Regions from separate parts of the Kluyvera sp. CHPC 1.2972 genome, predicted to be linked through region 2. Evidence: predicted binding sites of a transcription regulator. Region 2 holds the regulator's gene; the other holds the start of a gene.
The links. The regulator sigma-54, encoded in region 2, starts transcription at its own class of promoters, with help from an activator protein. The targets are predictions, from matches to a motif close to GTTGGCACANNTTTCGCTNT.
Positions count from the first base shown of each region.

Region 1 (3,414 bases), on a different contig from region 2:
ATCCTTTAATCCTTCAGCCCCAGACGCTTCGCCAGCCGATGCAGGTTGGCGACGTCTGTCTCCAGCGCTCTGGCGCTTGCCGCCCAGTTGTGTTGATGTGTCTCTAACGCCTGACGAATCATCTGCCGCTGAAAATGCTCGGTGGCATCGCGCAGGTTGTTCACCATTGCCACCGGGGCTACCGCCTCTACGACTGTTTCCGTCGGTGTACCTTCCTGGAACGAAAAATGCTGCGCTTCCAGCACCACTTCACCGTTGCTGCGCGTGGTTGCCCGCGCCAGCACCACCGCACGGTGTACCGCGTGCTCAAGCTCGCGCACGTTACCCGGCCAGCCGTAGCTTTGCAGATGCGCCCGCGCGCCGCTGCTTAATACCACTCGCGACAATCCGAGCCGCAGCCGACACTGCTCACAGAAGTAACCCGCCAGCAGCACCACGTCGTCACCCCGTTCGCGCAGCGGCGGCACGGACAGCGGGAATACGCTCAAGCGATGGAACAGGTCGGCGCGGAAATTACCGGCCAGCACCTCTTCGCGCAGGTCGCGGTTGGTCGCAGCCAACACCCGCACATCGACGCGCAGGCTGCGGTCATCCCCGACGCGCTGAATATCGCCATACTGCAGCACGCGCAGCAGCTTGGCCTGTAGCGCCAGCGACAGCTCGCCAATTTCATCTAAGAACAGCGTGCCGTTATCGGCCATCTCAAACTTGCCGCTGCGGTTGCTGATAGCCCCGGTAAACGCCCCTTTGACGTGACCAAACAGCTCACTCTCGGCCACGCTCTCCGGCAGCGCGGCGCAGTTCAGGTAAACCAGCGGGCTGACTGCGCGCGGCGAGCCTTCGTGAATCGCCTTTGCCACTAGCTCTTTCCCGGTGCCGGTTTCGCCGCTTATCAGTACGTTCAGGTCGGAAGCGGCGACAATCTCAATCTCTTTTTTCAGCTGCATCATGCCCGGCGACAGACCGATCATCTGCGTCTCTTTCACCTGCTCGAAGTCGGTCGGCGCGCCCGGCAGCATGTTCTGGCTTTCAAGCTGTTCAATCAGCAGCGCATTGCTGAGCGCTCCCGCCGCCAGCGCGGCAATCAGCCGTAGCTCTTCATCGCTGAATACATCAAACTGGTCCGGCGACATACCGTCGAGGGTCAGTGCGCCAATCAGGTTCTGCCCGGCAAACAGCGGCAGCCCGATGCAGGCGTGGACTTTCAGGCTCTCCTGGCCGGGGATCAGGCCATCGTACGGGTCCGGCAAGTCGCTATCCGCCGGGAAACGCACCACGTCGCCCGCGCGGGCAATCGCCTCCAGCCGCGGATGCCCTTCGAGGGTAAAGCGCCTGCCGAGCACGTCTTTCGCCAGCCCATCAATCGCCAGCGGAATAAACTGCCGCGCGTCATAGCGCAGCAGCGCGGAGGCATCGCACTCCAGCACCTGGCGCAGCGTGGTGATCAGACGCTGAAATCGGTCCTGATGGCCGACGCCGCGCTGGAGTTCGATAGCAATGCCAGCCAGCACATCAACGGAAAAGCTCATGGCGTACCTCTTACAGTCATTTTGACAATGCATAATGTCATATTGACAATATCAAGCATAGTCATTTTGACTAACAACAAAGAGGCATAAATTAATTAATCCAGCAAAATCAAATAATTACAAAGTTGGCACACAACCTGCAATTAGCAATACATCTTTTTTGAAAAAACGCTGAATTAATTGAGGTTGCTATGTCTATTCTGGTTAAAAATAACATTCATTGGGTTGGTCAACGTGATTGGGAAGTACGTGATTTCCACGGTACCGAATACAAAACGCTGCGCGGCAGCAGCTACAACAGCTACCTTATCCGTGAAGAGAAAAACGTCCTGATTGATACCGTCGACCATAAATTCAGCCGTGAATTCGTGCAGAACCTGCGCGGCGAAATCGACCTGGCTGATATCGACTACATCATCATTAACCACGCCGAAGAAGACCACGCCGGTGCGCTGACCGAACTGATGTCGCAGATTCCGGACACCCCAATCTACTGCACCGCCAACGCCATTGACTCCATCAACGGCCACCACCATCACCCGGAGTGGAACTTCCACGTGGTGAAAACCGGCGACAGCCTGGACATCGGTAACGGCAAACAACTGATCTTCGTTGAAACCCCGATGCTGCACTGGCCTGACAGCATGATGACCTACATGACCGGCGACGCGGTGCTGTTCAGTAACGATGCCTTCGGTCAGCACTACTGCGACGAACGCCTGTTCAACGACGAAGTTGACCAGACCGAACTGTTCGAACAGTGCCAGCGCTACTACGCCAACATCCTGACCCCGTTCAGCCGTCTGGTGACGCCAAAAATCACCGAGATCCTCGGCTTCAACCTGCCGGTTGATATGATTGCCACCTCCCACGGTGTGGTATGGCGTGAAAACCCAACCCAGATTGTGGAACTGTATCTGAAATGGGCGGCGGACTATCAGGAAGACCGTATCACCCTCTTCTACGACACCATGTCCAACAACACCCGCATGATGGCGGATGCGATTGCTCAGGGGATCAACGAAGTAGACCCGAACGTGGCGGTGAAAATCTTCAACGTCGCCCGCAGCGATAAAAACGAAATTCTGACCAACGTCTTCCGTTCTAAAGGCGTGCTGGTGGGGACTTCAACCATGAACAACGTGATGATGCCGAAAATCGCTGGCCTGGTGGAAGAGATGACCGGCCTGCGCTTCCGTAACAAACGCGCGAGCGCCTTTGGTTCTCACGGCTGGAGCGGCGGCGCTGTAGACCGTCTGTCCACCCGTTTGCAGGATGCCGGCTTTGAAATGTCCCTGAGCCTGAAAGCCAAATGGCGTCCTGATATTGATGCGCTGGAAGTATGCCGTCAGCACGGTCGTGAAATCGCCCGTCAGTGGGCACTGGCTCCGCTGCCACAAGCCACGGCAAAACCAGACGCCGCGAAAGAGGCCTGCGCCTGTGCCGCCGCTGCCGCAGCCGACCTCGGCCCAAGCATGCAGTGCAGCGTATGCCAGTGGGTTTACGACCCGGCGAAAGGCGAACCAAACCAGGACGTCCAGCCAGGCACCCCGTGGAGCGAAGTCCCGGATAACTTCCTGTGCCCGGAATGTTCATTAGGGAAAGATGTCTTTGACGTGATGGCGACGGAGGCAAAATGAATCATGGCATCGTGATCATCGGCTCGGGCTTCGCCGCCCGCCAGCTGGTGAAGAATATTCGTAAGCTCGACGCGAGCGTCAAACTGACGCTCATCGCCGCCGACAGCATCGACGAGTACAACAAACCGGACTTAAGCCACGTGGTGAGCCGGGGGCAAACCGCCGCCGACCTCACCCTGCAAACCGCAGGCGAGTTCGCCGAGCAGTACAACCTGAATCTGTTCCCGCAGACCTGGGTGACCGGC
Region 1 is NZ_JAPKIB010000010.1:55,137-58,550, reverse strand. It holds gene gutQ (arabinose-5-phosphate isomerase GutQ) at 1-9, shown strand, start outside; gene norR (nitric oxide reductase transcriptional regulator NorR) at 6-1,529, opposite strand; gene norV (anaerobic nitric oxide reductase flavorubredoxin) at 1,721-3,169, shown strand; gene norW (NADH:flavorubredoxin reductase NorW) at 3,166-3,414, shown strand, end outside.
Region 1: a site for sigma-54 is predicted at 1,654-1,673, ahead of norV (anaerobic nitric oxide reductase flavorubredoxin). Genes of this name have one in related genera too.

Region 2 (3,414 bases):
AGGCCGCGCCTCGAAAATGCATTATGAGCTGGCAAACGACTTCGTGGTGCTGACCGGCAATGCTTACCTTGAGCAGTTGGATAGCAACATTAAAGGCGACAAGATTACTTATCTGGTCAAAGAGCAGAAAATGCAGGCGTTTAGCGACAAAGGTAAACGCGTAACCACCGTGCTGGTTCCATCGCAGCTGCAGGACAAGTCCAAAGACCAGGCTCCGGCACAGAATAAGAGTAACTAATTCGTTATGGCGACATTAACTGCAAAAAATCTGGCGAAGGCCTACAAAGGCCGCCGCGTGGTGGAAGATGTCAGTCTGACCGTGAATTCCGGTGAGATTGTGGGTCTGCTTGGGCCAAACGGCGCGGGCAAAACCACCACCTTCTACATGGTGGTCGGGATCGTTCCTCGTGATGCCGGTAATATCATCATCGATGATGAAGACATCAGTCTGCTGCCGCTGCACGCCCGCGCGCGTCGTGGTATCGGCTATCTGCCGCAGGAAGCCTCCATCTTCCGTCGCCTGAGCGTCTACGACAACCTGATGGCGGTGCTGCAGATCCGTGATGATCTCAGCAACGAACAGCGTGAAGACCGCGCCAAAGAGCTGATGGAAGAGTTTCACATCGAGCATCTGCGCGACAGCCTTGGCCAAGCGCTTTCCGGCGGTGAACGTCGCCGCGTTGAAATCGCCCGTGCGTTGGCGGCAAACCCGAAATTTATCCTGCTGGATGAACCGTTTGCTGGCGTTGACCCGATCTCCGTTATCGATATCAAACGCATTATCGAACATCTCCGCGACAGCGGCCTTGGCGTGCTGATCACCGACCACAACGTACGTGAAACGCTGGCCGTGTGTGAACGGGCCTATATCGTTAGCCAGGGGCACCTGATTGCCCACGGTACCCCTCAGGAGATCCTACAAGACGAACATGTTAAACGCGTGTATCTTGGGGAAGACTTCAGACTCTGATAGGGTAGTGGTTTACGACGTTAGCGGGAGATATTCGTTCTGAACATGAAGCAAGGTTTGCAATTAAGGCTCAGCCAACAGCTTGCCATGACGCCACAGCTGCAACAGGCAATCCGTCTGCTGCAACTGTCTACGCTGGAACTTCAGCAGGAACTCCAGCAAGCGCTGGAGAGCAATCCCCTGCTTGAGCAAACCGATCTTCACGAAGAAGTAGAGACTCAGGAAACCGTCGATAACGAAACGCTGGACAGCGTCGATGCGCTAGAAAAACCCGATATGCCCGAAGAGCTGCCGCTCGACGCCAGTTGGGATGAGATCTATACCGCCGGAACCCCTTCCGGGACCGGCGCTGATTATCAGGACGATGAGTTACCGGTTTATCAGGGTGAAACCACCCAGTCGCTTCAGGATTATCTGATGTGGCAGGTTGAGCTGACGCCGTTTACCGATACCGACCGGGCGATTGCCACCTCGATCGTCGACGCCGTGGACGATACCGGTTACCTCACCGTCACGGTGGAAGACATTCTTGAAGGCATTGGTGACGAAGAGGTTGGCCTCGATGAAGTGGAAGCCGTGCTCAAGCGGATCCAACGCTTCGATCCGGTCGGCGTCGCCGCCAAAGATCTCCGCGATTGCCTGCTGATCCAACTTTCTCAGTTCTCCCCCACTACGCCGCGTATCGCTGAAGCCCGTTTGATTATCAGCGATCATCTCGATCTGCTCGCCAACCACGATTTCCGTTCACTGATGCGCGTCACGCGGCTGAAAGAGGACGTGCTGAAAGAGGCGGTGGATCTGATTCAGTCGCTGGATCCACGTCCGGGCCAGTCGATCCAGACCGGTGAACCGGAGTATGTGATCCCAGACGTACTGGTGCGCAAGGTGAACGATCGCTGGGTCGTTGAGCTGAACGCCGATAGCATACCGCGTCTGCAGATCAACCAACACTACGCGGGAATGTGCAACAATGCCCGTAACGACGCCGACAGCCAGTTTATCCGCAGCAACCTGCAGGACGCAAAATGGCTGATTAAGAGCCTTGAGAGCCGTAACGATACGCTGCTGCGGGTCAGCCGCTGCATCGTTGAACAGCAGCAGGCCTTTTTCGATCTCGGCGAAGAGTATATGAAACCGATGGTGCTGGCAGATATCGCCCAGACCGTCGAGATGCACGAGTCCACCATTTCGCGTGTTACCACGCAAAAGTATTTGCATAGCCCACGAGGCATTTTCGAGCTTAAGTATTTCTTCTCCAGTCACGTGAGTACCGAGGGCGGCGGCGAAGCCTCTTCCACGGCGATTCGCGCGTTGGTTAAGAAATTAATTGCCGCGGAGAACCCCGCAAAACCACTGAGCGACAGTAAACTGACCACCATGCTCTCTGAACAGGGTATCATGGTGGCACGGCGTACCGTTGCAAAGTACCGAGAGTCTTTATCCATTCCGCCGTCTAACCAGCGTAAACAACTGGTCTGACACCACTGATAAGGAAGACACTATGCAACTCAACATCACTGGACACAACGTCGAAATTACCGATGCAATGCGCGAATTTGTGAATGCGAAATTCGTTAAGCTCGAACAGTATTTCGAGAGGATCAATCAGGTCTACATTGTGTTGAAGGTGGAGAAATTGACGCACATCTCGGATGCAACGTTGCATGTTAACGGGGGCGAACTTCATGCTAGCGCGGAAGGCAAGGATATGTACGCCGCCATCGACGGTTTGATCGACAAACTGGCGAGACAGTTAAACAAGCATAAAGACAAACTAAAACAACATTGATTGTCCGAGCAGTCGCCCGATATGCCCGCATACCGGGCGATGCTTAGGTGAAATTATGACAAATAACGATTCGGCTCTTCAACTGAGCAATGTCCTTAACCAGGAATGTACCCGCAGTGCTGTGCACTGTCAGAGTAAGAAACGCGCGCTGGAAATCATCAGCGAACTGGCGGCAAAACAGCTGAGCCTGCCTCCGCAGGTGGTCTTTGAGGCGATTTTGACCCGCGAGAAGATGGGGAGTACCGGTATTGGTAACGGTATCGCCATTCCTCACGGCAAGCTGGAAGAGGATACGCTGCGCGCGGTTGGCGTGTTTGTGCAGCTGGAAACCCCGATCGCCTTTGATGCTATCGACAATCAGCCCGTCGATTTACTCTTTGCGCTCCTGGTGCCGGCAGACCAGACCAAAACCCACCTGCACACGCTGTCCCTGGTGGCAAAACGTCTGGCGGATAAAACCATTTGCCGTCGTCTGCGCGCTGCGCAGAGCGACGAAGAGCTGTATCAAATCATCACCGATACGGAAACTCACGATGATGCATAATGGACATCACATCGTACTGAGGAGAAACGGTACATGGTACTGATGATCGTCAGCGGCCGCTCTGGCTCGGGAAAATCGGTCGCCTTACGCGCGCTGGAAGACATGGGTTTC
Region 2 is NZ_JAPKIB010000004.1:60,231-63,644, reverse strand. It holds gene lptA (lipopolysaccharide ABC transporter substrate-binding protein LptA) at 1-238, shown strand, start outside; gene lptB (LPS export ABC transporter ATP-binding protein) at 245-970, shown strand; gene rpoN (RNA polymerase factor sigma-54) at 1,016-2,449, shown strand; gene hpf (ribosome hibernation promoting factor) at 2,472-2,759, shown strand; gene ptsN (PTS IIA-like nitrogen regulatory protein PtsN) at 2,815-3,303, shown strand; gene rapZ (RNase adapter RapZ) at 3,337-3,414, shown strand, end outside.